One region of the Plantactinospora sp. WMMB782 genome, then DNA from elsewhere that is predicted to be linked to it. Evidence: riboswitches for the same ligand, from Rfam matches in the RefSeq annotation. Region 1 holds a riboswitch; each other region holds the start of a gene.
What was found. Region 1 has a riboswitch for cyclic di-AMP ahead of ACN28A_RS27115 (C39 family peptidase). Riboswitches for the same ligand answer to the same signal wherever they lie in the genome.
Positions count from the first base shown of each region.

Region 2: another riboswitch for cyclic di-AMP. It lies ahead of ACN28A_RS04340 (coiled-coil domain-containing protein); the one in region 1 lies ahead of ACN28A_RS27115 (C39 family peptidase).
Region 3: another riboswitch for cyclic di-AMP. It lies ahead of ACN28A_RS14250 (NlpC/P60 family protein); the one in region 1 lies ahead of ACN28A_RS27115 (C39 family peptidase).

Region 1 covers NZ_JBMHMC010000007.1:5,577,988-5,589,447, reverse strand. The annotation lists gene ACN28A_RS27145 (ABC transporter permease) at 145-1,041, shown strand; gene ACN28A_RS27140 (ABC transporter ATP-binding protein) at 1,046-1,858, shown strand; partial or broken gene ACN28A_RS27135 (SDR family NAD(P)-dependent oxidoreductase) at 2,073-3,501, shown strand; gene ACN28A_RS27130 (CDP-glycerol glycerophosphotransferase family protein) at 3,777-5,477, shown strand; gene ACN28A_RS27125 (GNAT family N-acetyltransferase) at 5,597-6,394, shown strand; gene ACN28A_RS27120 (hypothetical protein) at 6,575-7,123, shown strand; gene ACN28A_RS27115 (C39 family peptidase) at 7,209-8,030, opposite strand; cyclic di-AMP (ydaO/yuaA leader) riboswitch at 8,516-8,656, opposite strand; gene mdlC (benzoylformate decarboxylase) at 8,912-10,513, shown strand; gene ACN28A_RS27105 (flavin monoamine oxidase family protein) at 10,667-11,460, opposite strand, start outside.
Region 2 covers NZ_JBMHMC010000007.1:536,646-548,105, reverse strand. The annotation lists gene ACN28A_RS04345 (cellulose-binding domain-containing protein) at 1-711, shown strand, start outside; gene ACN28A_RS04340 (coiled-coil domain-containing protein) at 833-1,936, opposite strand; cyclic di-AMP (ydaO/yuaA leader) riboswitch at 1,944-2,072, opposite strand; gene ACN28A_RS04335 (hypothetical protein) at 2,319-2,522, opposite strand; gene ACN28A_RS04330 (hypothetical protein) at 2,646-3,035, opposite strand; gene ACN28A_RS04325 (hypothetical protein) at 3,160-3,531, opposite strand; gene ACN28A_RS04320 (hypothetical protein) at 3,559-3,834, opposite strand; gene ACN28A_RS04315 (HelD family protein) at 4,475-6,598, opposite strand; gene ACN28A_RS04310 (alpha/beta fold hydrolase) at 6,763-7,812, opposite strand; gene ACN28A_RS04305 (hypothetical protein) at 8,046-8,375, opposite strand; gene ACN28A_RS04300 (DUF3145 domain-containing protein) at 8,669-9,160, shown strand; gene ACN28A_RS04295 (glycoside hydrolase family 3 protein) at 9,378-11,114, shown strand; gene ACN28A_RS04290 (glycosyltransferase family 2 protein) at 11,235-11,460, shown strand, end outside.
Region 3 covers NZ_JBMHMC010000007.1:2,672,848-2,680,870, forward strand. The annotation lists gene ACN28A_RS14245 (N-acetylmuramoyl-L-alanine amidase) at 1-1,585, opposite strand, end outside; cyclic di-AMP (ydaO/yuaA leader) riboswitch at 1,875-2,015, shown strand; gene ACN28A_RS14250 (NlpC/P60 family protein) at 2,028-3,068, shown strand; gene dcd (dCTP deaminase) at 3,171-3,749, opposite strand; gene ACN28A_RS14260 (pyridoxamine 5'-phosphate oxidase family protein) at 3,850-4,422, shown strand; gene ACN28A_RS14265 (zinc metalloprotease) at 4,440-5,450, opposite strand; tRNA gene ACN28A_RS14270 (tRNA-Gly) at 5,663-5,736, shown strand; gene ACN28A_RS14275 (DUF6941 family protein) at 5,858-6,277, opposite strand; gene ACN28A_RS14280 (hypothetical protein) at 6,277-6,471, opposite strand; gene ACN28A_RS14285 (hypothetical protein) at 7,816-8,023, opposite strand, start outside.

The sequences.
Region 1 (11,460 bases):
ATATAGCGCGACGACGGTACGGTTGCGTCCCGACGTAGTTTTGGACTACCTTGCCACCCAGCGACGCCCCGGTCGGTGAACCCCACACCAGACCGGCCGGTCGTCACGCATTCTTGAAGCCCGGACAGATCGGAGCGCCCAGCTATGGCCAGCACGGCGGTAGCACATCCCGATTCAGAGCTGACCCAGGCACAACTGGCCGCCCGGTACGGTCTGTCGGTCGCCGGAGCGCGACCCAGCCTCGGGGCGTACGTCAAGCAGCTCTGGTCGTATCGGCACTTCATCACCGCCTACGCCAACGCAAAGCTGGCCGCCTCGTTCAGCACGGCACGGCTCGGACGGGTCTGGCAGGTGCTGACCCCGCTGACCAACGCGGCGGTCTACTACCTGATCTTCGGCGTGATCCTCGGCACCAGCCGGGACGTCGAGAACTTCATCGCCTACCTCTGCACCGGGCTCTTCGTCTTCACCTTCACCCAGTCGGTGGTGAGCGGCGGGGTGACGGCGATCAGCGGCAACCTCGGGCTGATCCGGGCGTTGCACTTCCCCCGGGCCAGCCTGCCGATCGCGATCACACTCACCCAGTTCCAGCACCTGCTCGCCTCGATCGTCGTACTGGCCGCCATCGTGCTTGTCGACGGGGAGCCGCTGACCGTGGAGTGGCTGCTGCTCGTCCCCGCCATGCTGCTCCAGTCGGTCTTCAACGCCGGCCTGGCGATGGCGATGGCCCGGCTCGGATCCAAGGTCACCGACCTGAAGCAGCTCATTCCGTTCGTGATGCGGACCTGGATGTACGCCTCCGGCGTGCTCTACAGCGTGGAGATGTTCCAGCGGCACCTGCCCGAGTGGGCCGCCACACTGGTCCAGCTCAACCCGCTGCTGGTCTATATCGAGCTGATGCGGCACGCGCTGATGGAGACGGCGCCGGTGACCGCCTCCCAGACCCAGTCCTGGCTGCTCGGTATCGGCTGGGCGGTGCTGGCCGGTGTTCTCGGGTTCATCTACTTCTGGCGTGGTGAAAAGGAGTACGGCCGTGGCTGAACCGATCGACCCCAGGACCGACCTCTCGGCGACCACCACCACGGTGGGCGGTCCCCGGATCCCCACCGTGGTGGTCGACGACGTACACGTGATCTACCGGGTGTACGGCGCCGGCGCGGGCGGCAACGGCAACGCGGCCGCCACCCTGAAGCGGATCGTGACCGGCGCCAAGAGCGTCGCGGTCCGCGAGGTGCACGCGGTGAAGGGGGTCAGCTTCACCGCATACCGGGGGGAGGCGGTCGGCCTGATCGGCAGCAACGGCTCCGGCAAGTCGACCCTGCTCCGGGCCATCGCCGGGCTGCTGCCGGCCAGCCGGGGTGCCGTCTACACCCAGGGCCAGCCCTCGCTGCTCGGCGTCAACGCCGCGCTGCTCAACGACCTCTCCGGCGAACGCAACGTCGCGCTCGGATGCCTGGCGATGGGGATGTTGCCGGCCCAGGTGAAGCAGGTCACCCCGGACATCATCAAGTTCTCCGGGATCAACGACCGGGGCGACTTCAGCTCGCTGCCGATGCGGACCTACTCCTCCGGAATGGCGGCCCGACTGCGGTTCTCGATCGCGGCCGCGAAGAAGCACGACGTACTGCTGATCGACGAGGCACTGGCCACCGGTGACGCCCGGTTCCGCCGGCGCAGCGAGCAGCGGGTCCGCGAGCTGCGCGCCGAGGCGGGCACGGTCTTCCTGGTCAGCCACAGCATCGACACGATCCGGACCACCTGCGAACGGTCCATCTGGCTGGAGTCCGGGGTGATCCGGGCGGACGGCCCGACCGACGAGGTCGTGCCGGAATACGAGAAGTTCATGAGCCGCAGCTGATCGGTGACCGTGCGTCGAGCCGCGGCACGTCGGGACGACCTGCTCCGTCTCCGCCGCGCTAGGGTCCGATAGGTCGTCTGCGGCACCGGCACGACTTCCGACCGGCGCGACACCGTCGTTCGGCGTGATCGGCGCCAACCCGCCGGCGGGCGCGAAACGGCGCGACGACACCGGCAACACCGCTAACGACCAGCGAAGTCAGTGAGGATCGGCAATGGCGCAGAACCCGGCGAATCGGGCGGTCGACCGGCCGGCCGCCAACCAGTGGCGGCCGACCCGGACCGTGGCGGTGGTGCTGGCCGGGGGCACCGGGACCCGGGTCGGGCTGGGCATCCCCAAGCAGCTGCTCAAGATCGCCGGCAAGCCGATCCTGGAACACACCATCGCCGTCTTCGAGTCCGCGCCCGAGATCGACGAGATCCTGGTGCTGATGGCTCCCGGCTTCGTGACCGAGGCGCGCGAGATCGTGGACCGGGCCGGATTCCGCAAGGTCAGCCAGGTGATCGAGGGCGGCGACAGCCGCAACGCCACCACCCGACTGGCGCTTGACGCACTCGGCCCGGACGACTGCAACGTGCTCTTCCACGACGCGGTCCGGCCGCTGCTGAGCCCCCGGATCGTCCGGGAGTGCGTGAACGCGCTCTGGCGGCACTGCGCCGTCGACGTGGCCATCCCGTCCGCCGACACGATCATCGAGGTGGACGACGACGACTGCATCACCGACATCCCGGTCCGGGCCCGGCTGCGCCGGGGTCAGACCCCGCAGGCGTTCCGGTCCGGCACCATCCGGGCCGCGTACGAGCTGGCCGGGCAGGACCCGGAGTTCAGCGCCACCGACGACTGCGGGGTGGTGCTGCGCTACCTGCCCGAGGTGCCGATCAAGGTGATCGACGGCTCGGACGAGAACATCAAGGTGACCCACCCGGTCGACGTACACCTGGCGGACAAGCTGTTCCAGCTCGCCGCGGCCCAGGCGCCCCGGCTGGTGGACGAGCGGGCGTACGTCGAGGAGCTGAGCGGCCGTACCGTTGTGGTCTTCGGCGGCAGCCACGGGATCGGGGCGCGGCTGGCCGAGGTGGCCCGCGGCTACGGCGCGGACGTCTTCCCGGTCAGCCGGTCGGGCACCGGCACCCACGTGGAGCGCGCCGAGGACGTCGCCGCCGCACTGCGCGGGGCGTTCGAGGCGACCGGCCGGATCGACCACGTGGTGGTGACCGCCGGGGTGCTCCGGATGGGCGCCCTCGCCGAGATGGACGAGGCGACGATCGCGCACATGCTCCAGGTGAACCTGGTCGCTCCGGTGGACATCGCCCGGCAGGCGCTGCCCTACCTGCGGCAGACCCGGGGCCAACTGCTGCTCTACACCTCCAGCTCCTACACCCGCGGCCGGGCCCGGTACGCGCTCTACTCGGCCACCAAGGCCGCCGTGGTCAACCTCACCCAGGCGCTCGCCGACGAGTGGTCGGAGTTCGGCGTACGGGTGAACTGCGTCAACCCCGAGCGGACCGCGACCCCGATGCGGACCCGGGCGTTCGGCGAGGAGCCGGAACACACCCTGCTGGCCGCCGACACGGTGGCCCGGGTCTCGCTGGACGTGCTGCTCTCCGGGCTGACCGGCCAGGTGGTCGACGTCCGCCGCTCCCCCGGCGATCCGACCGGCCAACCCGGCGACCCGACCGGCCAGGCCGACGCACCAGCCGACCCGGAACCGGCGGACGCGGAAGCCGTGGACGCGGAAGCCGTGGACGCGGAACCGGCCGACCCGGAACCGCTGCCGGACCGGGAGGCCGGAGTCGGCCGGATCGGCCGGCAGCGTGCCAACCACCTGGTGCCGCCGCCCCGGGTCGGCACTCCCTAGCCCGGTCCCGCACCCCCGCCGGCCGCGATCCGGCGACCGTCCGCCCCAGGAAGGAAGCGAATGCGTGGCGATCTGGTCAGGAAACTGACCGTCCGGTGTCTGAGTGCCGGCCTGGCCGTGCTGTCCTTCCTGCTCCTCGCCCTCACCTCGGCCGAACTGCTCGGGCTGGCCCTGGCGGTGGCCGGCGCCGTGGCCGTCTGGCTGGAACGCCGGGTCAACCCCCGCGCCGACCTGGTCGCCGAGCCGGTGCTGCTGATCGCCGGGGTACTCGTCGGCTACGCGCACCGGGTGCCCGAGTCCGGGCTGAACTGGCTGGCCCTGGCGCTGACCGGGCTGACCCTGCTCGGGCTGACCCTGGCCGAGCGACCGCTGCGGGACGCCGCCGAGCTGGAGGTGCGTTCGGCAAACCTCGGGGTACGGGCCTGGCCGCTGCTGGTCGCCGACCGGCTCGGGCCGGCGGTGCTGGTCCTGCTGGCCGTACTCGCCGGCAGCGCGGCGCTGACCCTCCCGGCCTGGCCCGCCCTGCTGCTCACCGTGCTGGTCGGCGCGGCGGCCGGAATCGGCGCGGTCGGGCCGCTCGCGCTGCGCCGGCTGCGCCCCTCGGCCGGGCAGAGCGCGGTCACCCAGGCGCTGCGCCGGCACCAGCCGGAGTTCCTGCTGCACTTCTCCGCGCCACCCGGCTCGGAATACCAGGTGATGATGTGGCTGCCGTACCTGGAGCGGATCGGGCGGCCGTTCGTGGTGCTGCTGCGGGAGCCGAACTTCCTGCCGGCGATCTCCGCCGCCACGAAGGCGCCGGTGGTGGTCTGCCCGACGCCGCGATCGATCGACGAGGCGATCGTGCCGAGCCTGCGGGTGGCGTTCTACGTCAACCACGGCGCCAAGAACAGCCACTGCATCCGGTACGCCCACCTCACGCACATCCAGCTGCACCACGGCGACAGCGACAAGGCGCCGAGCGCCAACCCGGTCTCCGCGATCTTCGACCGGATCTTCGTGGCCGGGCAGGCGGCGATCGACAGGTACGCCCGCAACGGCGTGACGATTCCCCGGGAGAAGTTCGCGATCGTCGGCCGTCCGCAGGTGGAATCGATCGCGGTACGCCGGGAGCCGATCCGGGACCGGGCCGACAAGGTGGTGCTCTACACGCCGACCTGGACCGGGCACAACGCCGACGTCGACCACTGCTCGCTGCCGGTCGGCGAGAAGCTGGTCCGCCGGCTGCTGGACCGGGGCGTGACGGTGGTCCTGCGCGCCCACCCCTACACCTCGCAGAACCCGGCGTCGGCCCGGCAGCTCGCCCGGATCGAGCAGCTCCTCGCCGAGCACCGGGCCGGCACCGGCCGGCGGCACGTATTCGGCGCCGACGCGGCCCGGAAGATGAGCCTTGTCGACTGCGTCAACGCCTCCGACGCGCTGGTCTCGGACGTCTCCGCGGTGATCTCCGACTACCTCTACTCGGGCAAGCCGTACGCGGTCACCGACCGGGTCGGCGAGGGCGACCGGTTCGTCGAGGGCTTCCCGCTGGCCGGCTCGGGCTACGTGCTGGACCCGGAACTGTCCAACCTGGACGAGGTGCTGGACCGGTTGCTGGAGAGCGATCCGCTGGCCGAGACCCGGTGGCGGACCCGGACCCGTTATCTCGGCGACTTCCCGGAGCAGCACTACGCCGACGGGTTCCTCGACGAGGCCCGCCGGCAGGTGGCCGGTGCCGGTACGCCCCCGCCGGTACCGACACCCCGCCCCGCCCCGGTCCCCTGACCGCGCCCCCTCGCCTGCCGGTGCTCCTGAGGCGGGGACCCGTGGGCGGGGACCCGTGGGCGGCTGGGTGGCGTTGCGCCGAGGGTGCTCGCGGGCTGTGCCATGATGCCCCGGTGACGATGATCAGGACCAGCCACGACCGTAACGAGCTGGCCGACCTGCTGCGCCGCGACCCGCACCTGCACGCGTACGAACTCGGCGACCTCGACGACTTCTACTGGCCGTACACCAACTGGTACCGGTGCGGCGAGGCCGTGGCGCTGCTCTACCACGGTGCGCCCAGGCCGGTGCTGCTGGCACTGCACCGCTCCCCGGCACCACTTACCGAACTGCTCACCGGTCTCCTCCCGCTGCTGCCCCGGCACTTCGAGGCGCACCTCTCCCCCGGCGGCGTGGAGGTGCTGGCCCGGGAGTACCCGGTCCGGACGCGCGGGGCGCACCTGAAGATGGCGCTCACCGACCCGGACCGGCTGGCCCGGGTCGCGCCGGCCGGCGAGGTGCTGACCGAGGCGGACGTACCGGAGCTGACCGCGTTCTACCAGGCGGCGTATCCGGGCAACTGGTTCGACCCGCGGATGGTCGAGACCGGTCACTACGTCGGGCTGCGCCGGGACGGTGGGCTGGTCGCCGTCGCCGGGGTGCACGTCTGGTCACCGCGCTACCGGGTGAGCGCGCTGGGCAACGTGACGACCGCTCCGGCGTACCGGGGGCAGGGGCTGGGCAGCACCGTGGTGGCGACGCTCTGCCGGCGGCTGCTGGAGGCCGTCGACACGGTGGCGCTGAACGTCGCAGCGGAGAACACCGCCGCGCACAAGCTCTACGACCGGCTCGGCTTCACCCCGGTCGCCGAGTACACCGAGTACGTCGTCGGCGAGGCGCCGGTGGCCGCGGCCACGTCCGACGAAGGTCCACAGTGAACTGACGCTGGTCCGGACCGCCGGTCGAAGTCCGCCGACCCTTGTCAAGGACCAGTGCCACGGGCACCATGTCAACGGTCCGCACGCCTGCCAGGCTGCCGGAGCTTTCCGCCACCGGCCCGTACGCCGGTCGTCCCACCCTGTCTTTCGCCGATCCGATCTGTCGCCGAGGAGGCTCCGGTGCTCGAGGAGTTCATGGGCATTCCCGCCCACCCCTTCCTGGTCCATGCCGCGGTGGTCTTCGTGCCACTGCTCGCGCTGGCCGCGGTCGGGTACGCGTTCCTGCCGTTCGTCCGCCCGCACCTGCGCTGGGTGCTGGGGCTGCTCGCCGTCGCCACCCCGGTCGCGGCGCTGATGGCCAAGCTCTCCGGTGACCGTTTCCTCGCCCGCCTCGAATCGCGCAACCGGGTCAGCCCGGAGTACGTCCCCCGGCTGGCGGAGCACCAGGATCTCGGCACCAACACCCTGTACGCGACCATCGCGCTCGGCGTGCTGACCCTGGCGCTGGTCCTCCTCGTCAAGCCCCGCACCGCCGCCACCCGGCCAGCCGCGACCGCCGACGGGGACGGCACGGACGGCGCGGCCGCCGGCGCCGCACCGGCCGCCACGGGTTCACCGGTGCTGAGCCTCGTGCTCGGGGTGTTGGCCCTGGCCGCGGCCGGCGCCGCCCTCTACTACGTGTTCCGCACCGGTGACACAGGCGCCAAGGCGGTGTGGGAGGGCCAGTGACCCGCACGGGTGTAAGGAAGGGCCCCCTCCTAGACAAAATGCGATGGGAGGGGGCCCTTACACCCGTGCGGGAGGGTGGGGCGGGTCAGGAGGAGTAGCCGCGGGTGGCCGCCCAGTTCGCCAGGTCGATGGTGCTCATCCAGTAGTTGCTGTCCTCGCCGGGGATGGCCGGGTCGGCGATCTTCACCGTACGGCCGTCGTCGCGGTAGCCGACCACCGTCAGGTAGTGCCCGCCCGGGTAGCTGTGCCAGCCGCCGTCGAGGTCGGTGGCCGAGCCGGCGATGTTCACCACCACGGCGTATCCGCTGGTGACGGCGTGCACCACGTCCGCCTGGAGCCGGTCCATCTGGGCCGGGGTGGCCGCGCCGCCCGGGATGGCCGTGGTGCGGTAGAAGTCGGTACCGATGATCTTGTTGAGCACCCGGGTGGTGTCCTGGGCCGAGTTCGTGCCGCTCGTCGTGGTGCCGAGGTCGGCGGCGACGGAGTCCTGGCTCGGCTGCTTGTCCCGGACGGTGAGCGCGATCCGGGTGGCCGCCGGGCCGCAGTACCAGCCGTTGATCTGGGTCTGGAAATCGTAGTCCAGCAGCTTGGTCGCGGGCGGTGCCGGCCGCTTGCTCGGGGCGCTGGTCGGAGCCGCCTTGGCCACCTTGGCCGCCTTGCTGGCCGGTGCCGTGGTCGGTGTCTCGGTCGCCGGGGCGGTGGTCTGCGGCGCCGTCGTCCGCGGCGCGGTGGTGGCGGCCGCTCCGGCCTGATCCGCGACGGGGGCGCCGACCTCGGCGACGGCGACCGTCGAGCCGGTCCCCGGTGCCCCGGGCGAGCCGGTCGAGGCCAGCACGACCCCGGTCGAGGCGGCGGCGGCGAGCACCGCTGCCGAGGCGAGTGCGAGCCGGTTCCGGCGGCCCGACATGGCAGTCCTGAACCGCCCGTTAATTGCGTGCTTCAACGTTGTCCTCCAGGGGAATGCGTGCCACCACTACCGGGGGACGGGGTGGTGACGCGACGTTTCTTATCGCTGCCGGAATGTGCCGGGAAATCGCGCGGAATGGCACCGGAAAGGCGCGCGCCGACGGACATGGCGGAGACGGAGGGACCCACGATGTGCCCAGGGGTGGGGACACCGCTGTCGGCGTACCGGTGGAATCAGCGCCACCACGATCCGTCGCCGCCGGCCTGCGGCGCGGTACCGGGACCTGCCGGCGAGCCGGTCGGCGCGCCCGGGACGACCCGCGCGTCGACGACCTCCGCGGCACAGCCCGCTATCGGATCAGGATCGGGCCCCGGCCGGGGACCGGGTGGTCCGGTACGGCTGTCGCGGCGGCCGGGAGCGGCGCCGCGACGCAGCGAGGAAACTGGGGGGACGGGCCGGAGCCCGGGTGATGCGGCACGAACAACTACTCCTTCCGACACCGCCTACCGGGTTAGCTGACGGATTCGGGCGGGAAGGCCGCCCTACCCCGGGCCGTAGCCCGAAGATTCACCCCAGATAACTGTGGGTCCCCGGCTCGTCACAGAACGATTAAGCGGGTCCGCACCGGTGTCACCAGGCGGTGACCAAGGGGCCGATGGCGGACTTGCCGACATTACTGTCCGCGTTCGGCTGTTGCCAAGCCCAGTGAGCAGCGAAAACAGTGAGCAGGACCGCGATTTGGAGCTCCGGGGGCCACCCGACGGTCACGGACGGTCGCGCAGATAAACCGGCATGATCATGTACGGGTGCGGTATGACGGAAATGACCGGCTTAGCCCGGTCGCCCGAGTATGGGACGAGGACACCAGGAGGCTCCTTTCGATGACAACGGTGCACGAAGCGACCTACGACCTGCTCCGTTCCCTGGGCCTGACCACCCTGTTCGGCAACCCCGGCTCCACCGAGGAGCCATTTCTGAAGAACTTTCCGGCCGACTTCGCGTACGTGCTGGCCCTACAGGAGGCGTCGGCGGTCGCGATGGCGGACGGCTACGCCCAGTCCAGCGGCCGTCCGGTGCACGTAAACCTGCACACCGCGCCCGGCACCGGGAACGCGATGGGCAGCCTCGTCACCGCCTGGCACAACAAGACACCCATGATCGTTACCGCCGGCCAGCAGACCCGGACGATGAGCCTGTCGGAGCCGATGCTGACGAACGTGCGCCCCACCCAACTTCCCGAGCCGTACGTCAAGTGGAGCCACGAGCCGCTGCGCGCCCAGGACATCCCTGAGGCGTTCATGCGGGCGCTGGCCACCGCGGTACAGCCGCCGGCCGGGCCGGTCTACCTCTCCCTGCCGCTGGACGACTGGGACGAACCGGCCAACGGCACCGCCCAGGTACGCCGGGTGAGCACCCGGATCGCGCCCGATCCGGCGGAACTGGACCGGTTCGCCGAGATCCTGGCGAGCAGCCGGCAGCCCATGCTGGTGATCGGCTCCGGGGTCGACCGGGCCGGCGGCTGGGCCGAGGCGGTCGCCCTCGCCGAACGGACCCGGGCACCGGTCTGGCAGCCGCCGTTCGCCGACCGGGTCGGCTTCCCCCAGCAGCACCCCCAGTTCCAGGGGCTGCTGCCGCCGGCGATCGGGCCGCTGGCCGAGAAACTGGTCGGCTACGACACCGTACTGGTGATCGGTGCCCCGGTGTTCCGTTACTACCCGTACGTCCCGGGGCGGCGGGGCTACCTACCGGACGGGACCCGACTGCTGCACGTCACCGACGACCCCGCCGAGGCGGCCCGGGCGCCGGTCGGGGACAGCCTGGTCGGCGACGTGACGCTGGCCTGCGCCGGGCTGGCCGAGCGGCTGCCGCCGAGCGACCGACCGCTGCCGCCGCCCCGGCCCGCCCCGCCGGAGGCGGCCGGCGACACCCCGCTCTCCCCGGACGCGCTCTTCGGGGCACTCGCCGCCGAGTGGCCCGCCGACGGGATCGTCGTACCCGAGTCCCCCTCCAACCTCAGCGTGCTGCACCGGCAACTGACAATCACCCGGCCTGGCTCGTACTTCAAGATGGCCAGCGGTGGACTCGGCTTCGCACTGCCGGCGGCCGTCGGCATCGCGCTCGCCCAGCGGGACATCCGGCAGCACCGGCCGGTGGTGGCGGTGATCGGGGACGGCTCGTTCCAGTACTCGCCGCAGGCGCTCTGGACCGCCGCCCAGCACCGGCTACCGGTCGTCTTCGTGGTGCCGGTCAACCAGGAGTACGGCGTGCTGAAAGCCTTCGCCGAGCTGGAGGAGACCCCGGGGGTGCCCGGCCTGGAACTGCCCGGCCTGGACATCCCCGGCATCGCCCGGGGCTACGGCTGCACGGCGCACCAGGTGGAATCGGTGGACGAGTTCCGGACGGCGTTCCGGGCGGCACTCGGCACGGAAGGTCCGACCGTGCTCGCCGTGCCGATCAGCCGGGACGTCGCACCACTGCTCTGAAGCAGCCGTCCGAAGCCCTCCGGGTGCAACCGGAAGTGCTCCGCCCGTGGTCATCGACTGGACCGGGAACGGCGGTCCCAGGCCGGCGTCCACCCGCTGGTCCCGGAACCGCGGTCCCAGGCCGCCGTCACCCGCTGGTCCGGGAACGGCGCCTCAGGCCGCCATCACCCGCTGGTGCAGCGCGGTGACCACCGAGCGGGCCGAGACGAAGGAGCCGTGCTGCCAGGCCACCTCGTGACTGAGCCAGTCACCGGCGAAGTAGACCCGCCCGGCCGGCCGGAGCAGCAGGTCGTAGCCGGCGGTGCCGTGCGGCGGCGAGGTCCAGGCGCCCTCCAGGAAGCGGGTCCGGTCCCAGGCGTGCGAGTACGCGGTGGCCAGCTCCGAGCGGTACTTCTCGCCGTGGATCTTCACCCCCTGCATGACCGCCCGCTCCTGCCGCTGCGCCGGAGTCAGCGCGCTGTACGCCCGCGCGTTCGCCCCGGTGTTGTAGTAGCCGACGATCAGCCCCCGCCGGCCGTGGAAGCCGTACGACGGGTACCAGATGTGCGCCAGGTCCAGGTCGGTCTCGGTGATGCCGCCGTAGATGCGCTGGTCCGACTCCCACCACCGGCTGCGGTACTCCAACCCGATCTTGCCGGAGGCGGTGGCCGGGAAGCTGCCGAGCGCCGCCGTCACGTCCGTGCCGAGGTTGTGCGGCACCCGGGCCATCAGGTGCGGCGGCAGTGTCGCCACGCAGAAGTCGGCCCGGAGCAGGCGTTCCCGGCCACCCTTCCGGTAGGTCACCTCGACCCGGCCGCCCCGGTCGGTCACCCCGGTCACCTCGGCCCCGAGCTGGATCCGGTGCGGGCCGACCGCCTTCGCCAGCGCCCGGGGGATCTGGTCCATCCCGCCCACCGGCTGGAACATCAGCATCGCCTGGTCGTAGCCCAGCTCGAAGGAGAAGTACC
Region 2 (11,460 bases), 5.0 Mb from region 1:
CCGAACACCCCGCCGCCGAGCGGCTGCGGCACGGCGGTGCTCTGCGACGGCTTCGAGAACCAGACCGGCGCCACGCCGTCGGGCGACTGGGCGGTCAGCTACCCGGACTGCTCGGGCAGCGGCACCGCCAGCATCGACACCTCGGTCGCGCACCAGGGCACCCGCTCGGTACGCGTCAACGGCGCGGTCGGCTACTGCAACCACGTCTTCGTCGGCTCCACCCGCGACCTGAGCGGGGTCGGCGCGGTGCGCTACGCCCGGCTCTGGGTACGGCACACCACCGCGCTGCCGACCTCGCACGTGACCTTCCTGGCCATGCGCGACGCCGCCGACGGCAACCGTGACCTGCGGATGGGCGGGCAGAACGGCGCGTTGCAGTGGAACCGCGCCTCGGACGACGCCACCCTGCCGGAGCAGAGCCCGAACGGCGTGGCGCTCAGCATGCCGCTGCCGGTCAACCAGTGGTCCTGCCTGGAGTTCATGGTCGACGGCACGCAGGGCCGGCTCTCCACCTGGGTCAACGGGACCGCGGTGACCGGGCTGACCGCCGACGGCACGCCCACGCACGACGTCGACGGGCAGTGGTACAACCGGGCCAACTGGCGGCCGAACCTCACCGACCTGCGGCTGGGCTGGGAGAGCTACGGCGAGGGCGCCGACACGCTCTGGTTCGACGACGTGGCGCTCGGTTCGAGCCGGATCGGCTGCTGACCGGGGTACCCGAGCGGGTTACCCGGCCGGCGGTCGCGGCCTGACCGGAAAGCGGACCGCCGGCACTGCCCAGGGGTGGCGGGCGGTGCCGGCGGTCCGCGACAGGTTACGCGACCGATCCTCAGTTCATCGAGAGGTGTACGTGGTTGGTGTGGTCGCTCGACGGGTCCCCGTTGCCCCCGTTGTACGTCTTCCAGCCACTGCTCGGCAGCCAGATCTGCTTGAACCAGATCACGTACAGCACGCCGAGCCGGTTGGCGTTGCGCACGTAGTACGCCGCCAGGTTGTTGCCGTACGTCCGGTCGCCACCGGTCGCCACTCCGCCGAACCCGTTCTTCTGGGCGGCGAAGTCGCAGGCCTGGCCCTTCGGGTGCTCGCCGCTGCCACCGCTGCGGAAGCAGGAGACGAACCGGGTGAAGCCGGCCGCCTGGGCCTGCTTGAGCGCGTGCAGGGTGCGCGGGGTGATGCAGCCGCTGGTGGTCGGGTCGTCGAGACTGCACGACTCGTCCGGGAAGGAGCCGTCGGGGTTGCGGGGTGCCGGCCGGGCGGAACCGCCGCCGCTGCCGCTGATCCCCGAGCCCGCGCCGCCGCTGTTGTTCGCCGCCGCGAGCGCCCGTTCGGCCTGCTTCTTGCGGGTCTCCATCACCTCGACCTGCTTGCGCTGCTCGCCGATCTCCTTGTCGAGCGCGGCCTTGGCCTGGGTTTCCTTGTCCAGGCTCTCCTGCAACCCGCGCAGTTCCCGGCTCTCGTTCGCCGAGATCGTGTCGAGTGCGGCGGCCCGGTCCACCAGGCTGGTCGGCGAGCCGCTGTTGAGCAGCGCGGAGACCTGCCCGAGCCGGCCGGTCCGGTACGCCATGTTGCCCATCTCGGCGACCCGTTCGCTCCGGGTCGCCACCTCGGCGCGCAGCGCGGCAAGCTGCTGGTTCAGTTCCTTCTGCCGCTTGACGGAGTTGTCCAACTTGTTCTTGGCGTTCAGATAGCCCTTGCTGGCGGCCTGAAGCTGCTCGCGCAGGCTGTCGGTGCCTCCGTCGATGTCGTCGCCGCCGGGAGCCGCGGCCAGCGCCCCGGGGGTCGCGTACTCCGGTGCCGCGGCGGCGGGTGCGCCGCCGAGCGCCGCGAGGACCATGCCCAGGGTGAGCGCCGCGGTGGTCGCGAGCTTCCGGGACGGTCCCGAGGCGTTCCGCGCGGACGCCGGAGCGTGTCGGGTGGGTGCCAGGAACGGCATATGACAGTGTCCTTCCGTCAGCCGCCGACCGGGTTAGCTGACGGGTTCGGGACGGAAGATCCCTACCGCTGGCGCGGATGCACCCCTGGTACGTGGTTCCCCGGCTCGCCGCGTGGCGATTAGGCGACGGCCCCCGCAGGCGCCGGAGGGCGCCGCCCGGCGGAGACCGGAGCCGAGCCTACCGGCAGTTGCCGCCCGGGGATACGTGGAGTTGTCAGAGCCGAATTCACGTTCCTCCTGCTTCGGGCGGATGTATCCGGACAAATATCGCCGGTACCGGCCGGAAACTTAAGATGCCGCTAACTATCGGTGAGTTCTGATGGTGACTGTGCGAGTCGCGGGAGCGCTGACCATCCCCGTCGGTGGGTTCGGACGCAGGCTGTCACTCGTTGCCGAGGGCTGCGACGAGGGGTGCCCGGGCGGCCCGGCGGGCGGGCAGCAGGCTGGCCAGTACCGCCGCCGGGGCGGCCAGGGCGGCGCAGAGCGCGGGCTGCCTGCCCGACGGGTGCCGCCGGCAACCCGTGCCCGTATCGGCAATGAGTCCTGACGGATAGGCGGGAAGAGCGCAATGACGGAAGGCTGTCACGTTCGTTGTGTGGGAGCCCGGGCTGAAATGCCCCGGGCGACCCGGCGACCGTGGGGTGGTGGGCGGAGTGGATAGCCAGTCGCACACCCCGCGCCACCACCCACTGTGGGTGTTGCAGCTACATCAGCTTGCCGGACGGATCTCGAGGCGAGTGCATGTCCTCTTCAACAGCGCATCGGTCGCTGGGCCGAACGGCAGGGTTAGGCCGACGCAGTAAATGGTGCCGTGGTAATCCCCGGATGAGAGCCATTGGACGGGAGTCGCGGGATTGTTGCCCAGGTTGAAGCTACCGACGGTGCCGCCGAAGCACCGTGTCGGACGTGATGTGTAGGTCAGCCAGATTTGACGCGGCAGCTGACTGGCATTACACGCCCGCTCGTCGATGAGTGGTTCGACGGTTTGCGCAGAGGCGACCGTCTCAGGGGCAGGAGAAGCCTGCGCAGGGGGACTGAATGCGATTGTGGCAAGGAGCGCCGCCACCATGGCCAGTGTGACCGTTACCCGTTTCGGCATTTTGTTCCTCCCTAGTTGCGGATCACGACACGTACCGCCGCCCCAGCGCTCCGAAGTGTCTGGAGACTCCGGACCTTCTTGGGTCGCCTGCGGCCGGAATGGACGCTTGTCCTGGTCGAACCAATCAGCCCCACCATGCGTTGACGTACAAGTCGTACAAGGACGGCGCCACGTAGTAGCACTGGTACTCCTCCCACTCCAGGCCGCCGCCATAGCCCTTCTCACCCCTGCTTATGCAGCTCGCAAGGTCCGTGTAGGAGGCGTAGTAGTCCCAGACCGGCCTCAGCGACTCGCTGGAAGGCGACCCGGTGTGGCTTCGGTCGACGCCGGTCGACGCCGACGCATGAGCGGCGCTACCGGTCATGGCGGTCACGGTAAGCCCTGCGACCATCAGCAGCGCGGCGAGCGCTCCCCTTGTACGCACGTCTTTCTCCTTCTCTTGTCGACTGCGGTCACCGATGCCGTGGCAGGCGGTGTCCACGATGGATACGGTCACGGCGGTACGGGTGCTGCTGGCAACGGCTCAGTACTGGTACACCCACAGTTCGGCTGTGATGCCAGTGGCATTGCGACACTCGGCGTAAAAGCCTGGCCTCGCATTCCACGTTCGGGCGTGCTCGTAGCACTGGGCCTCGGAATAGGTGCCCAGTTTCCGCCATCCTGCCGGGGTCAGGACCCGTTCGCCGGCCGACGACTGCCCGGAGACCTCGGAAGCGCTTGCGGTCATCGAGGCGCCGCCAATCGCGAGCACTGCCGAGCCGACGATCGCTGCCGCCATCAGGGTACGTCTGATCTTCATACACGTGGCTCCTTTTCTTGATTGCCTGTCCGCGAGGACTGCCGACAGCCGGTCAGGAAACTGGCTGAATCCGCCCACCATCAGGGGGACAACCCTCGGACGCTCAGCCTCGACCAGTAGCCAGCCAAGCAGTCAGCGGTTTCATTCCGGCTTCATGATGGCTTCTGCAACTCCTGACGAGAGGATGGTGGAGTGTCAGGGCTCCGGCGAAGTCGTTAGGTGATGCCGAATTAGTGCCAGTGGGCGGGTGCTGTCGCGGGCGTGGTGTCGGTTGGCGGCGGCGATGTTGGTGGTGCCGGCGGTCTGTAGTGCGCTGATGGCGGCGTTGCGTAGGGCGGCCATGACACCGTCCGGTGCCGGCGCGGATCTGGCTGCGGTCTTCGTCGTCGGTGACGTCGCGAACCCACGACCGACAACCAGGTGCCGAGCAACCAGGCACCAGGGCCGGCTGCGGCCGGCGTCAGAATGTCGAAAGCCCCCGGCCCCGGGCCCCGGGGCTCGTCATCTCAGTGGCCGCCAGCGGGACGGTCCCCACCCGCTCCGGCAACCGACCCGCTCCGGCAACCGACACCGCTCCGGCGTCCGACCGCGCTGGCCCACCCAACAGTCGTCAGACCGGGGCGGCCGAGCCCGGGAACCGTCAGGCCGGTTCGACCGTGGTGAGTCGCTGGGTGGCCCGGGAGAGCGCGACATAGAGGGTGCGCACCCCGGCCGCCGAGTCGGCCCGGATCTCCGACGGGCCGACAAGCACGACCCCGTCGTACTCCAGGCCCTTCGCCTGCATGGTGTCGACCACCGACAGGCGCGGGCCGGCGGGCTCCAGCCAGTCGGCGACCTCGGCCCGGCGGGCGGCGGAGCTGATCACCCCGACCGTCCCGTCGACCTCGGCGAGCAGTTTTGCCGCCGCCTCCCGGACCGCGTCCGGCAGCTCGGCGGCCGGCACCACCAGCTCGACCGGCTGCACCCCGGTGGCCCGGACCGCGACCGGCAGCGGCAGGTCGGGGGAGACCTCCCGGATCACCCGGGCCGCCGCCGCGAAGATCTCCGCCGAGTTGCGGTAGTTGGTGGTGAGCGTGAACTCGTGCCGGGGACGCCGGCCCAGCGCCTTGTCCCGGGCCCGGGTCAGCTCCGCCGGGTCGCCGGTCCAGGCGGTCTGCGCCGGATCGCCGACCACCGTCCAGGAGGCGAGCCGGCCGCGCCGGCCCAGCATCCGCCACTGCATCGGGGAGACGTCCTGGGCCTCGTCGACCACCACGTGCGCGTACTCGCGGTAGTCGGCGGGCCGCTCGGCGGCGGCGTCCCGGCCGGACCGGGCGGCGCGCTGCCGGTCGGCGTAGGTGGTCACCTCGCGCACCCCGCCGGTCAGCTGGTACGGGTCGCGGCGGCGCTTCGCCGGGCGGGGCGGCCGGCCGAGCAGGTGGTCGAGTTCGTCGAGCAGTGCGACATCGGCAACGGTCAGCTCCGCACCGCCCGCCGACCGGTACGCCTCGGTGAGCAGCCGGATCTCGGCGTTCGACAGGATTCCGGCGGCGTACCGGCGCAGCCGCTCCGGCCGGGCCAGCCAGGGCAGCACGTGCCGGGGATGCAGCCGGGGCCACCAGGCCCGCAGGAAGTCCCGGAACTCCTGGCGCTCGGCGATGTCGTCCTCGAAGCTCCGCTGGTCGGGCAGCCGGCCGACCCGCAGCTGCTGGGCCTGCGCCCAGAGCGCGGCGAAGATGCCGTCGAAGCCGGCCCGGCGGACCTCGTTGCGCCGGGCGCCCGGCGGCAGCGCCCGGGTCCGGATCCGCTCCAGCTCGGCGGTGGAGAGCCGGAGCAGCTCACCCCGGTAGAGCAGCCGCAGCTCGCCGGGGGCGTCCGGCACCTGGTCCCGGACCGCCCGCTCCAGCACCCGGCGCATCCGCAGCGAGCCCTTGACCGCGGCGACGGCCACCGGGTCGGTGCGGGTGGCCGCCACCTGATCGAAGAGCGAGCCGAGCGAGTGCAGGGTGGCGGCGTTCTCGCCGAGCGACGGCAGCACCGAGGCGATGTAGTCGACGAAGACGGCGGACGGGCCGACCACCAGCACCCCGCCGCCGGCGAACCTGCCCCGGTCGGAGTAGAGCAGGTAGGCGGCCCGGTGCAGGGCCACCGCCGTCTTTCCGGTGCCCGGCCCGCCGGAGACCATCGTCACCCCGCCGGCCGGGGAGCGGATCGCCTCGTCCTGCTCCTGCTGGATCGTGGCGACGATGTCCCGCATCTGCCGGCCGGTGGTCCGGGACAGGTCGGCCAGCATGGCGCCGTCGCCGACCACCCGCATCCCCTCCGGCGCCGCCGCCGGGTCGAGCAGGTCGTCGGAGATCCGGGTCACCCGCTCGCCGCTGGAGGTGATCACCCGACGGCGTACGACGCCGCGCGGTTCCGCCGCCGTGGCCTGGTAGAAGGCGGCGGCGGCCGGTGCCCGCCAGTCCACCACCAGCGGTTCGGCGTGTTCACCGCGTACGCCGAGCCGGCCGACGTGCAGCACCTGCCCGGTGCCCAGGTCCAGCCGGCCGAAGACCAGCCCCTCGTGTTCGGCGTCCAGGGTGTGCCGGCGCCGGGCGGCGTGGAAGACCATCGCGTCCCGCTCCACGAGTGCGCCGAAGTTGCCGACCCTGGCGAGCTGGTAGCCCTCCCGCTCGGCGAGTACGGCGGAGTGCCGCAACTGCGCCAGCCGGGCGTAGACCCGGTCCAGGTGACGCTGCTCGACTTCGATCTCCTGCTGAAGCGTGGTGTGGTGGTCGGTCAACGCGTCTGCTCCCGGAGATCGATCTGCGGCGACCCGGCGCGTCCGACCCCCGGGTCCGGACGCCCCGCGCGCCGAATTGCCAGGAAGCGAGGGTACGCCGTGCCGGCGCCGACCGGTTCGGCCACGCCAGGTCCGGGCGCGCTCGTGGTCGCGGTCGTGCCGGTTCAGCGTCCGGCCGCACCGGCGCGCAGGTCGGCCGTCCCGGGGGCCGGGCGCGGTACGCCGTGCGTTGCGCCGGCCCTCCTGGGCTGCTCGGAGACGATCCTGGCCCGCCTGCGCCGGTTGGCGGTGGCGGCCGCCTTCCGGGAGATCCTCCGGACCGGCCGGACCCGGTCGACGACCGAGTGCAGGGCGGCGGTGACCTCGTCGGGGCGCTCCAGCATCAGCATGTGGCCGGCGCCGGGGCAGATCGTCAGCTCGGTCGAGGGCAGCGCCTCGGTGATCGACACCGTGCAGGGTGGCGGGGTGAGCCGGTCGCGGTCGCCGACCAGGGCCGCCACCGGCAGGTCGCCGAGGGCGGTGAGCGTCTCCAGCCGGCGCTGTGCCCCGATCGAGGGCCGGAACCCGCCGATCGAGACCAGCGAGGCGCGGGCCACCGCCGAGGTGGTGAGCCGGATGTCGGCGGGGTCGCAGTCGTCGCCGAAGAGCAGCCAGCGCAGCGTCGGGCGGAGCACGTGCAGCAGGGGCGGCGGGGTGCGCCAGCCGCCGAACCGGGCGAGTACCCCGGCACAGTTGGTCTCGGCGATCCGGATCAGCCGGGCCAGCGGTGCGGGTACGCCGTAGCAGGTGTGCGTGTGGCCCTCGGCGGTGGTGGCCACCAGGACGAGTCCGGCGACCCGGCGGGCGAAGTCGCCCGGGTGCCGGTGGGCGTACTCCATCACCGTCATGCCGCCCATCGAGTGCCCGGCCAGCACCACCGGCCCGGTCGGGGCCACCTGGGCGAGTACCTCGGCGAGGTCGTCGCCGAGCTGGTCGAGGGTGGCCGTGCCCAGCGTGCTGGGTCCGGAGCGGCCGTGCCCGCGCGCGTCGTACCGGACCACCCGTACGGCGTCGCCGTACCGCTGGCGCAGCGCGTCGACCTGGCGGTGCCAGGTGCGCCCGTCCAGGGTCCAGCCGTGCAGCAGCACCACCGTCAGCGGCGCGGACTCCGGGCCCGAGACGTCGACGTGCAGCCGTACGCCGTCGGTGAGCCGTACCGAGGCCGGATCGGGCATGGTCACCTCCGCGTCGAGCCCGGTGGCCGGGCGCCACGGGATCAGGGATACCCGCCCGGCGTCCCGGCGAATCATCCCGCGGTCCGGACCGGCCGGAGTCGTCGGTCGGAGTCTCGGCCGGAGCCGTCGGCCGGACAGGTGCGGGACTGGTGCCGGACAGGTGAACGCCCCGACGCGGGATGATCCCGGTCGGGGCGTTACGGATGGTGCGCTGGACTGCGTGCCGGTGCGGCTCAGGCCTCGAAGACGCCGGCCTCGACCAGCCGCTTCTCGGTGGTGTCCCAGCCGTCGGCCGGGTACGTCGCGGCCAGGTTGTTCAGCTCGGCACGGAGCTTGGCGGCGTGCCCGGCACCGGCCAGCACCCGGATCTCCTCGACGAAGGCCTCGGAGTCGGTGCGCAGGTGCGAGGTCTTGCCGTTGGTCAGGTTCCGCACGTAGGCGTGCTTGCCGCCGTTGAGCGGGATGAGGTACTTGAACTCGCCGAGCACGCTCAGGGCGCCACCCTGGCCTGCCTGGCCGGCACGGACGGATGCGCGCGCGGTCTTGGAGGTGTTGCTCGCCACGGGGGTACTCCTTGAAGACGTACGGGAGGACTTGGGAAGTCCGAGGGGACAAGCCTGAGCGGCAGACGCCGCCGGGCAAATTTTACACGACCACGGCGATGGCCGGACGGCTACCGCCACTGACGTGCGGTCCAACTACCGTCACCGGTACGGCTATTCCCCCGGGGCAGTTTCGTGAATCCCTGGCGTACCATCCGTCACAAGCGTCATCATGTGTTCCAGCAATCACACGAGATCACCCGCCGAGGTCGAGGTCGTAGGGGAAGACGCACCTCGCTCTCCGGGAGGTCACCGTGCCAACGCGTGGCGTCGTATACGTCCACTCGACCCCACTCGCCGTGTGTCAGCACGTCGAGTGGGCGATCGCGCGCGTCCTCACCGCGCCGGTCACCCTGCACTGGACGGCCCAGCCGGTCGATCCGGGCGCCCGTCGGGCGGAGTGCGGGTGGTCCGGCCGGCCAGGGACCGGCGCGGAGCTGGCGGCTGCCCTGAGACAGTGGCCGATGATCCGCTTCGAGGTCACCGAGGAGCCGAGTCCCGGCGTCGACGGTGAGCGTTTCATGTACGTGCCCGGCCGGGGGCTCTTCCGGGCCACCACCGGAGCGGCCGGCGACATCCAGCTCGGCGAGGACCGGCTGCGCGCGATCATGGCGTCGGCCCGCGCCCCGGAGGCGCTGGCGCACGCGCTCGACAAGGCGATGGGTACCGCCTGGGACGCCGAGCTGGAGCCCTACCGGTACGCCGGTGACGGTGCCCCGGTCACCCTGCTCACCCGGGTCGGCTGAGCCGGCGGTCCGTCCCGACGAGCGCGGCTGGCCGCGTCGGGTCGGCGAGCTACGGCCGGCCGTGTGGGTCGGTGAGCTGCGGCCGGCCGTGTGGGTCGGTCACGTCGGCAGAGCGGCCCGGACCGGCCCCCGCGCTGGTCCGGGGCGGGGCGTACCCCGGTCCGCCGGGTCCTTGGTCAAGTTGCCCGGCCGGTGCCGGGCTGGTGGGATAGCGGGCGTGTCGACTCCCCTCCGGCGCGCTCGGATCGTGCTTCCCCTCGTCAGCGGCCTGATCGTCACCGCCCTGGTCGTCTCCGGCTGCGCCGGCTCGCGGCAGCCGCAGACGCCGGCCGCGCCCGGGTCGCCGTCGTCGTCGCCGACCGCCGCCGCGGTCACGCCCTCACCGGACCCGGCGGTCCGGGCGGCGCAGCTGGCCGGCACCCTCGCCGACGAGGACCTGGTCGGCCAGGTCCTGATGCCGTACGCCTACGGCAGCTCGGCGACGAAGGTCTCCGGCGGCTCGGCGGCCGGCAACCGGAAGTTGGCCGGGGTCGAGACACCGGCCGAGATGATCGCGAAGTACCGGCTGGGCGGGCTGATCCTGGTCGGCTTCTCCGCCGACGACCCGACCAGCGACACCCAGCCGACCACGAACGTCGACAACCCGGCGCAGGTACGCGAGCTGACCGCCGGCATCCAGGCCGCCGCCGGAAAACTGCCGGCCGGTGCCGCCGGTGCGCTGATCGGCATCGACCAGGAGTTCGGGGTGGTCACCCGGATCTCCGAAGGGGTGACCAACCTGCCCAGCCCGATGGCCTTCGGCGCGGCCGGCGACCCGGCGCTCACCGAGTCGGCCTGGCGGGCCGCCGGCACCGAACTCGCCGCCCTCGGGGTGAACGTCGACTTCGCGCCCAGCGCCGACGTACTCGAGGCGAACAGCAGGGTGATCGGCTCCCGGTCGTACGGGTCGGACCCGAAGGCGGCCGGAGCGCAGGTCGGCGCCGCCGTACGCGGGCTACAGGGCGCGGGCGTCGGGGCCACCCTCAAGCACTTCCCCGGGCACGGGCAGACCGCCGCCGACTCGCACAAGGGCCTGCCGGTGGTCACCGCCGACCGGAAGAAGCTGGAGTCGACCGCGCTGCCCCCGTTCGCGGCCGGGATCGACGCCGGGGCCTGGCTGGTGATGGCCGGGCACCTCGACGTGCGGGCCGTCGACCCGGGGGTGCCGGCCACCTTCTCCCGCAAGCTGCTCACCGACGTGCTGCGCGGGCAGCTCAAGTTCAGCGGCGTGCTGGTGACCGACGCGATGGACATGGCGGCGGTGGCGAAGCAGCCGCCGGGGACGACCGCCGTGCGGGCGTTGAACGCCGGCAACGACCTGGTGCTGATGCCGCCGAACGTGACCCAGGCGTACGACGGGGTGCTGGCCGCGCTGCGGGACGGCTCGCTGCCCCGGGCCCGGTTGCTGGAGGCGGTGACCCGGGTGCTGACGCTGAAGTTCCGGCTGGCCGGGCAGCCCCGGCCGGAGATGGGCACGGTGAACAGCGCCGGCCACCAGGAGGCCGCCCGGCGGGCGGCGGCGGCGTCGGTCACGCTGCTGCGCGGCAGCTGCGCCGCGCCGCTGCTGACCGGGCCGGTGACGGTGACCGCGGCCGGCGGCCGGGAACGCAGCCGGGACCGGCTCAAGGAGGCGCTCCGGGCCGCCGGGGTCCGGGTCACCCCGTCCGGCGGTGCCGTGGTGCACCTCGTCGGGTACGGCGACGGCACCGGTGACCTGCGCGCCGACGCGGCGGTGACGGTGGCGATGGACACCCCGTACCTGCTCGGCAAGGCCGGCTCGAAGGTGCTGCTGGCGACGTACTCGTCGACTCCGGCGGCGTTGGCCGCGCTCGCCGACGTGCTGGCCGGCCGGGCCCGGCCCACCGGGCGCTCCCCGGTGCCGGTCGGCAAGCTGCCCCGGACCACCTGCTCCTGACTCGTCGACGAAACCCGGGCGAACCGCCCCGGTGACCCCCGGCCGCTGGTGAGCTCGGTCACTGGACCGGCTGGTAGCGTTCGACTGTCCGAAGATCTCGCGAGACGGGGGTGTACGGCGGTGACTGGCCGGGTGCCGACCCTCTCCGTGGTCGTGCCGATCTACAACGAGGAGAGCGTCCTCCCGTTGCTGGCCGAACGGCTGCGGCCGGTGCTGGACGGGCTCGGCGAGCCGTACGAGGTGGTCGCCGTCGACGACGGCAGCACCGACGCCACCCCGGTGGTGCTGGTCGGGATGCGGCGCGGCTGGCCGCAACTGCGGATCGTCCGGTTGCGCCGCAACAGCG
Region 3 (8,023 bases), 2.9 Mb from region 1:
GCCCCGCCGACGCCCGCGCCCCGTGGTCGGAGATGTGCATCGTGTCCGGGGTGCCGTCCGGGCGCAGCCCGAGGTCGTTCACCAGCGGCGCGTCGGCGGCCGGTGCGGTGCGCAGGATCACCGACGACGACCCGCGCGCCGGGCACGGCACCCCGGCCGCCGTGCAGCCGGTGAACGCCGGCCGGTTGGCGGCGAAGTCCGGGTCGATTGTGACAAGTCCGGCGGCCGCTGCGCCGATGCCCCGGAACGGTGCCCTGAGCAGGTCGAAGTAGTGCGACCAGTCCCAGTACGGCCCGGGGTCCCAGTGCATGCCGCGCACGTTCGCCGGCAGGATGCCGGGGACGTTGTCGTGCCCGATGACGTGGTCGCGGTCCAGCGGGATGTCGTAGCGGTCGGCGAGGTAGCGGACCAGCTTGGCCGAGGTCCGGTACATCGCCTCGGTGTACCAGGTGCCCTGTGCGGCGAAGCCCTCGTGTTCCAGGCCGATCGCCTTGGCGTTGACGTACCAGTTGCCGGCGTGCCAGGCCACGTCCCTGCCCTTGACGTGCTGCGCGATGTGCCCGTCGGCGGAGCGGAGCGTGTAGTGCCAGCTCACGTAGGTCGGATCCTGGACCAGCCGCAGCGTGGTGTCGTAGCTGCCCTCGGTGTCGTGGATGACGATGTACTCGATCTTCTGCCGGGCGGGCCGGTCGGAGAGGTCGTGGTTGCCGTAGTCGCCCTCCCCGAACGCCTGGTAGGGCGCGGGGATCCACTCGCAGGAGATGTCGCGCGGGCACTCCAGCCCGTCCGGGCGGGGCCGGCCGGGCAGGCCGAGCCGGTCCAGCCAGTGCCGCTGCGGGACGATCCCGGGATGGCCGGGGAGGGTGATCCGGTGCCCGTCGTCGGTGGTCCGGCTGGCGCCCTCGGCGACGGTCCGGTACACCTCGTCGGCGAAGGCGGCGGCGGCGTCCGCGCGGTCGCTGCCGGCGTACCGGGCCACCGCGCCGTACCAGGCCGCCGGGTCGCTGGCCCGCCCCGTCGGCCCGGCCAGCGATTTCTGGTACGCCGCCAGCAGTGCCGCCCCGCCCCGGATGTTCGCCGCCGGTTCGGCGCGGAGTGCCCGCTCGTCGACGCCGGTCAGCGTGGCGGCGGCGTCCAGGGTCTGCCCGCCGGACGGTGCCGCCGCGCCGCTGCGGTCGTTGTTCCGGTCGCTGGACGGGGCGGCGGGTGGGTGTGCCGGTCGGCCGGGCCGGGCCGGGTCGCCGCGCCGGTCCTCGCCGTGTTCCGGGTGTTCCGGACCGGCGGCCAGCCCGGCGACGTCGGTGAGGTGCATCGGGCCGTATCCGCCGCTGGTGCTCGGGGTGCCGGCGTTGGTGTCCCAGCGGGATTCCAGATAGGAGACGCCCAACAGCACGCTCTCGGGTACGCCGAACTCGGCCGCCGCGGCGGCGTACTCGGACTGCCGGGTCTCGGCGGACTCGGCCTGCCGGGTCTCGGCCGGTGGCGGCGCGGCGGGCGCGGGGCTGGCCGGCAGCAGTGCGGCGGCGCCGAGCAGGGCGGTCCCGATCGCGATTCTCCTGCTCAGCGGGGTTGTCGTGGGAAGCATCGGACCTCCAGGGGCCGGGGGTGGGCCTGCCGATCACCTTCCACCCGGGACACGGCCGTGGTCAATACCTGCCGAATAAGCTCGTCGCTATGTAGAAATCTTTCACCTATACCGAGCGTGTCCGGCTCGGTTCTCGCGGGTCGACTCGGACGACGGTCGGCTCGCACCGTCCGCGACCGCTCCGACACACAACGAATCGACTCAGATCGCGGGGTTGCGTTTGGATAACACCCTTCTCTAAGGTTGGGGACCGTCGAGCCGACGGCAGGCCGCCTAGCCGGGCGGCGACGTCTCGACACCGCCGAATCGTCACACAGAGCGAACCGGGGACCCGAGCATCCTGGGGTGAATCCGCGCCTTCTGCGGTAGGGCGACACTCTTTCCGCCCGAACCCGTCAGCTAACCCGGTAGGCGGGCTACGGAAGAAGGAGTACGGACCCCGGTGGCTTCCCCTGCCCCGCCGCGGTCGCCCTCCCTCCCGTCGGCAGCCGCCGACGCCGGGAACGCGAAACCGCGCCCTCGACGGTCCATTCTCGTCATCGCCCTCACCGCACTCGCCAGCGCCGCCGTGCTGTTCACCGGCACGACGCCGGCGCTGGCCGAGCCGTCGGTGGCCGAGATCGAGCAGCAGATCGACACCGCTTGGCGCAAGCTGGAGCCGGTCGTCGAGAAGCACAACGCCACCCGGCAGGACCTCGCGGCGAAGAAGAAGCAGGTCGCCGCCCTGCAGAAGAAGATCGCCCCGCTTCAGTCGCAGATCGACGCCGCGATGAACAGGGTGAGCGACTTCGCCGTGCAGGCGTACAAGGGTGACAAGGCCTCGGCGGTCAACGCCCTGCTCACCTCGAAGTCGCCGACCGCGCTCGTCGGCCAGCTCTCGGTGCTCGACCAGTTCGCTCGCCAGCAGCAGCGCGAGGTGCAGGAGGTCGTCGACCTCAAGGAGAAGTACGCCGCCCAGAAGGCTCCGCTGGACCGGCTGGTCACCCAGCTGACCAAGACCGAGGCGGAACTGGCGGCGAAGAAGAAGGAGATCGACGCCGAGGTCGAGCGGCTGCAGAAGCTGCGGATCCAGGCGTACGGGAACGGCTCCGCCGGCCCGCTGCGGCCCGCGCCCTGCCCGGCCACCTACCCCGGTGGCCCGTCCGGCCAGGCGGTCAAGTTCGCGTGCGCCCAGATCGGCAAGCCGTACAAGTGGGGTGCCGAAGGCCCCGGCTCGTACGACTGCTCCGGTCTGACCCTGGCCGCCTGGGCCAAGGGCGGCGTCTCGCTGCCGCACAACGCCCGCGCCCAGCGCGGACAGACGAAGCGGATCAGCCGTTCCGAGCTGCGCCCCGGTGATCTGGTCTTCTACTACGCCGACCTCAGTCACGTCGGCATGTTCGTCGGCAACGGTTGGATCGTGCACGCCTCCCGGGCCGGCGAGCCGGTGAAGATGAAGCGGATGGACGACGGCGAGATCCACAGCTTCGGCAGACCGGGCTGAGATCTCCGGGTCGACGGTCTCCGGGCCGACCGAGTCAACGCAGAACCCCCGTCGCAGGTGCGGCGGGGGTTCTGCCGTTCGGACGACGGGGGGCGCCTTGCCTCAGCGGGTGGGCCAGGTGCGCCAGTTCTGCCAGGAACGGCTCGGCGTCGGGCCGCGCTGCCCCTGGTAGCGCGAGCCGTAGACGGCCGACCCGTACGGGTGGGCGGACGGCGACGAGAGCCGGAAGATGCAGAGCTGCCCGATCTTCATCCCGGGCCAGAGCCGGATCGGCAGGTTGGCCACATTCGACAGCTCCAGCGTGACGTGGCCGGAGAAACCGGGGTCGATGAAGCCGGCGGTGGAGTGGGTGAGCAGGCCGAGCCGGCCCAGGCTCGACTTGCCCTCCAGCCGGCCGGCGAGCTGGTCGCCGAGGGAGATCACCTCCAGCGTGGAGGCGAGCACGAACTCACCCGGGTGCAGCACGAACGGCTGGCCGTCCGGCACGTCGACGAGCGAGGTCAGGTCGTCCTGCTGGACCGCCGGGTCGATGTGCGTGTAGAGGTGGTTGTTGAAGACCCGGAAGAGCCGGTCCAGGCGTACGTCGATGCTCGACGGCTGCACCAGCGCGGGCTCGAACGGCTCCAACGCGAGGGTGCCCGCCTTGATCTCGATCACTAGGTCGTGGTCGGAGAGCAGCACCGGATCACCTTAGCGAGTGGCGCGACGGTGACCGGCCGCGACCTCGCCGATGGGTGGGACCGGGGTAGGTGATCGAACAGGTGTTCGATAGAATGTGGGCATGGCATCCTGGTCCGAATTCGCCTCTGACGAGCCACGACTCGCCGACGCGATCCGCGTCCTCATCCAGCAGTACGGTCCGGGTCTCGGCTACCTGGCGACCGTGCGCGCCGACGGTGGGCCGCGGGTGCACCCGGTGTCCCCGGTCATCACCGACGAGGGACTCTTCTGTTTCGTCGTCGACTCTCCGAAGCGGCGCGACCTCGAACGCGACGGCCGCTACGCACTGCACTCGTTCCCGCCCGAGGACAGCGACGACGAGGCGTACGTCGCTGGTCGGGCCCGGCCGGTGACCGACCAGGCCCGGGTGGACCAGCTCGCCGGCAACCTGCGGGCGGCTCCACAGGTCGACTGGCGGCTCTTCGAGTTCACCGTCGACGTCGCGATGGTGGCCCGGCACGGCAGCAACGGCGCCACCCCGCTCGCGGCCGGAGACCGGTCCGAGCGACCGGCCGTGCAGGTCTGGCTCGACCCGGCCGGCGCCGCACCGGGCACCCCGGTCGGCGCCACCACCGGGTCGAGGCGGCGCGGCCGGCGCCGGGCGGTGGAAGAGCAGCCCGTCCCGGCGCCCTGACCTGCCGTCAGCCACGCCTACGGCTCGCGGAACGCCTTCCACGCCTTGAGCATCCGGAACGTCTGGCCGTACGTGAACTCGTACATGCAGGCGTCGACCGAATAGTCCATGAAGTTGTGGATCGGGTCGGCGCCCGGCTTCGCCGTGCAGGTGTCCCGCCGTTCCGGGCAGCCGAAGGCCGGCTCCGCCTCGGCAGGCGTGTCCAAGACCTGATCGCCCTGCCCGCCACAGCCCTCCTGGAAGGTGTGGTAGAGATTCAGCCAGTGCCCGACCTCGTGCGTGGCCGTGTCACCGGCGTTGTACGGCGCCGCCGTCCCACCCGGCAGTGACTCGGCGAGCACCACCACCCCGTCGTACGGATCGAGCTTGCGCTCCGGGAAGGTGGCCCAGCCGAGCAGCTTCTCCGTCAGCAGCCCGGTGTAGATGTTCAGCGTGTCCTTGCCGCCGACCCGCAGCGCCCGCTTCATCTGGGTCTCCGTCGGGCTCTCCGGCGCGATCGGATACCAGGCGGGTCTGGTCACCCGATTCACCTTCTTCAACCGGAAGCGGAAGGGTGTCCAGGCCCCGCCGGTACGCCCGCCGAACGACTCGTTCAGCACCCTGACCTGGGCCTGGATCAGGGAGAGCGGGACGTCCCCGGCAGCCCGGGTCCGCCGCTCACTGATCACGTGGAACACCACGTCGATGGTGATCGTCAGTTTCTTCGGTACGCCGAACGGCGCCACCCCGACCCGTTGCGCGTACGCCGCGTCGAGGGCGCGGTCCCGCTCGGCCGCCTCGGCCGGAGTCAGCTCGTTGGGCTCGACCGCGTACGGCGCTCCAGGCCTGGCCCTGGCGTTCGGGTCGACGCCGTGCGGGATCCCTGTGTGCGGGCGCCCTTTTGCGGTCTCGGTGCAGGCCGCTACGCCGGATTCCCTGGCCGGGTCCGGAGGTGCCGCCGCCACCGGACCGGATCCGAGCAGCAGGACGAGAAGCACGCTCGTCATGCCGGTCGAACGCGACGACCAGCGCAGTCCACGGAACGCCATTGCCACACCCTTGCCTTCGGAGAGTGGTTCTGTGATGACACAGAGCCATAGTTGCAGGTGGGGCGGACGTTACCGGGCTCGGTCTCTGTTGCAAACGAAGTGGCGCGGCGTGGTTCGCTACCTGTTCGAGCAGGTGGCGATGGGGGTCGGGGTGGGACCCGGGGGTAGGTGAGTGCATGATCGGACCCGACCGGGTACAGTGGGGTCCGCTCGCGGGTGTAGTTCAATGGCAGAACATCAGCTTCCCAAGCTGACAGTGCGGGTTCGATTCCCGTCACCCGCTCCAACAACGAAGGCCCTGGTCAGGACATCAGTCCCAGCCAGGGCCTTCGATATTCAGGATCCATACTCACGTCGTGCGCCATGAGCACCGGTACACCTGGGCGTCGGCCCTGTCGTCGTCCGTGCTAGCGACGACCGACCGTGAATGCTGCTACATACTCTTGTTCTGCAAACGTCATGCGCCACTCGTAGCGACCCGGCGCGAGGGGAAGGGATGGGACGTTGAAAGCGAAAGAAGCATCAAGCATTGTGCCAGGGGCCAACCCGGGTGGTCGCCCGACCTCGACGCCGGCCTCGGTTGCAATGGAGGCTTCACCGTCTGCTGTAGGGACCTTGACTGGCCGCCCATCCGAGTCCAGTAGCTGTAGCTTGAGGGGGAGGCGCTGGTTTGCCCGATCCCATGGGATCTTGATCAGGACTGCAACGGCATGGGGCGCGGTGGGGGAGGACGTAACGGACCAACCTGCCCCCAGCATGTGGACTTTGCCAGACTCAGCCTGCGCAGCGTCGCAGAGGATGAGCTGCGCTTCGACGGGTGAAGCCATCAGTGGGCGGGTAACTCTCGCGTCGACTTGTTGGTCAGGTTGCTGATGATCTGCTCCACCCGTCCCGGTAGCTTCAGGTACGAGGTGTTTGACCAGGTCGGCCGCCCTGTGACGCCCTTCTCGCCCCGGTTGAACGCCTCTATGATCTTGTCTACCGGCTCGTCAGCCTCATAGAACTCGTCGTTGCTGGCCATGGGGTCATCATCCCTTCTCCTGGTGTGGCTGGCTAGCTATCAACAAAGTAAGCGCTGCCTAGGTTCCAAACGTCCCCAATCGGGTCATCGGATGGATATAGGACAACCAGGGCGCGTCTTCCTCGAAGCTCGACCTGGATGATCGCTCGCTCCCCACGATGTTCATCGATGTCCCAGCTGTACGTCAACCCGGCAACGCAGACCACGGCGTCCCGTACCTCGTCGCAGGTCAGTTGATGTTTGGCCGCAATCTTCTCCGCGGTTCGCCAGCTGATGTTGAGCACTGCCACCCAGACGGCACGCCGAGCCATCGTCACCACCGTGAATCTCGCGAGAGGCTTAGGGTAGATATCTCAGTGTTCTGGCCGCTACTGGCTGTTGGGTGGATAGGTCGGGCCGATACTCGCCTTTGATGGCCCGCATGACTATTGATACAGGTCGACCGAGCTGAGGAGGCTGCGCTGTAACGGCAGCCGAGGGAACCCCATGGATAAGATCAACTGGTATCCGCAAAGTGACGCCAGCACCGATGGCTATCGACTTCCACGCCTCGCGCGTGAGGTCGACCAAGCGCTCATGTCGACGGCGTGCCATTAACGTGCCATTGGGCCAGGACAGCGGAGGCCGTCCGGGGCCGCTAGATGATCGCCGTGACCAGGGCGCCAGTTGGTCAGGCGGCCTACCTTCGACACTTCCCAAGCTGACAGTGCGGGTTCGATTCCCGTCACCCGCTCCAACCGAGAGGCCCTGGTCAGGACGTCAGTCCCAGCCAGGGCCTTGGTTCTTCAAGGGCGGCGAACATGCTGCGTGCAACGTGTGGCCGACCAGGATGCTGGCTGTCCTTCGGACCGTCGGCACTTCGCGCCCGACCCATCTTGCCCATCGGATGTGGCCCTGCCCCTGGTCCGCTCTGGCGAGTACGGCAAATCTATTTGCGGGGGTACGCGGCCTGTAGCACCTCTCGAACGAGATCACTCGGGCGGCGGTTCGTCAGCTCTGCCACCTTCTGGATCATCTGGAAAGTCTGGTCATCGACTCGCACACTGAGTCTGTGCGAGGCCCCGCCTTCTTTCGAGAGGGATGGTCGGCCGACCCGTCGAGGAGTGAGCTTGCTGACGTCGTATCCTGCCTCCGCTTCGGCCGTGAGGTCGGCCTCTACCTGCGGGGTAAGGGTGACCCCGCTCTTGGTCTGCCGTCTGGCGGTCCGGGTGACCTTGCGCGCGTCCCGGGACGTCGGAGAATCCGTCTCGGGCTTGGTTGCTCGCTTACCCCGAACTGCTCGGCCCTGCACCCTCGTCTCCTCGGGCTTGCTGCGGGTCGCGCTACTCTTTGTCACCTTCGTAGTCATACGCGCCATGGCTTCGCCTCCCTGTAAGGCCGGTTGTACTGGGGTCGCATGTTCATGGAGTGGATCACTCTTAGTGTGCCGTCCAGCAGTTCGACGGCGATAACTTCCAGGGCCACGCCGTCCTCGTCGTCACCGAGGAACAGCAGGCGTTCGGGACGGTCTGGGGGTTCAGCGGCCAAGGTGTAGTGCTGACCGCAGTGCTCG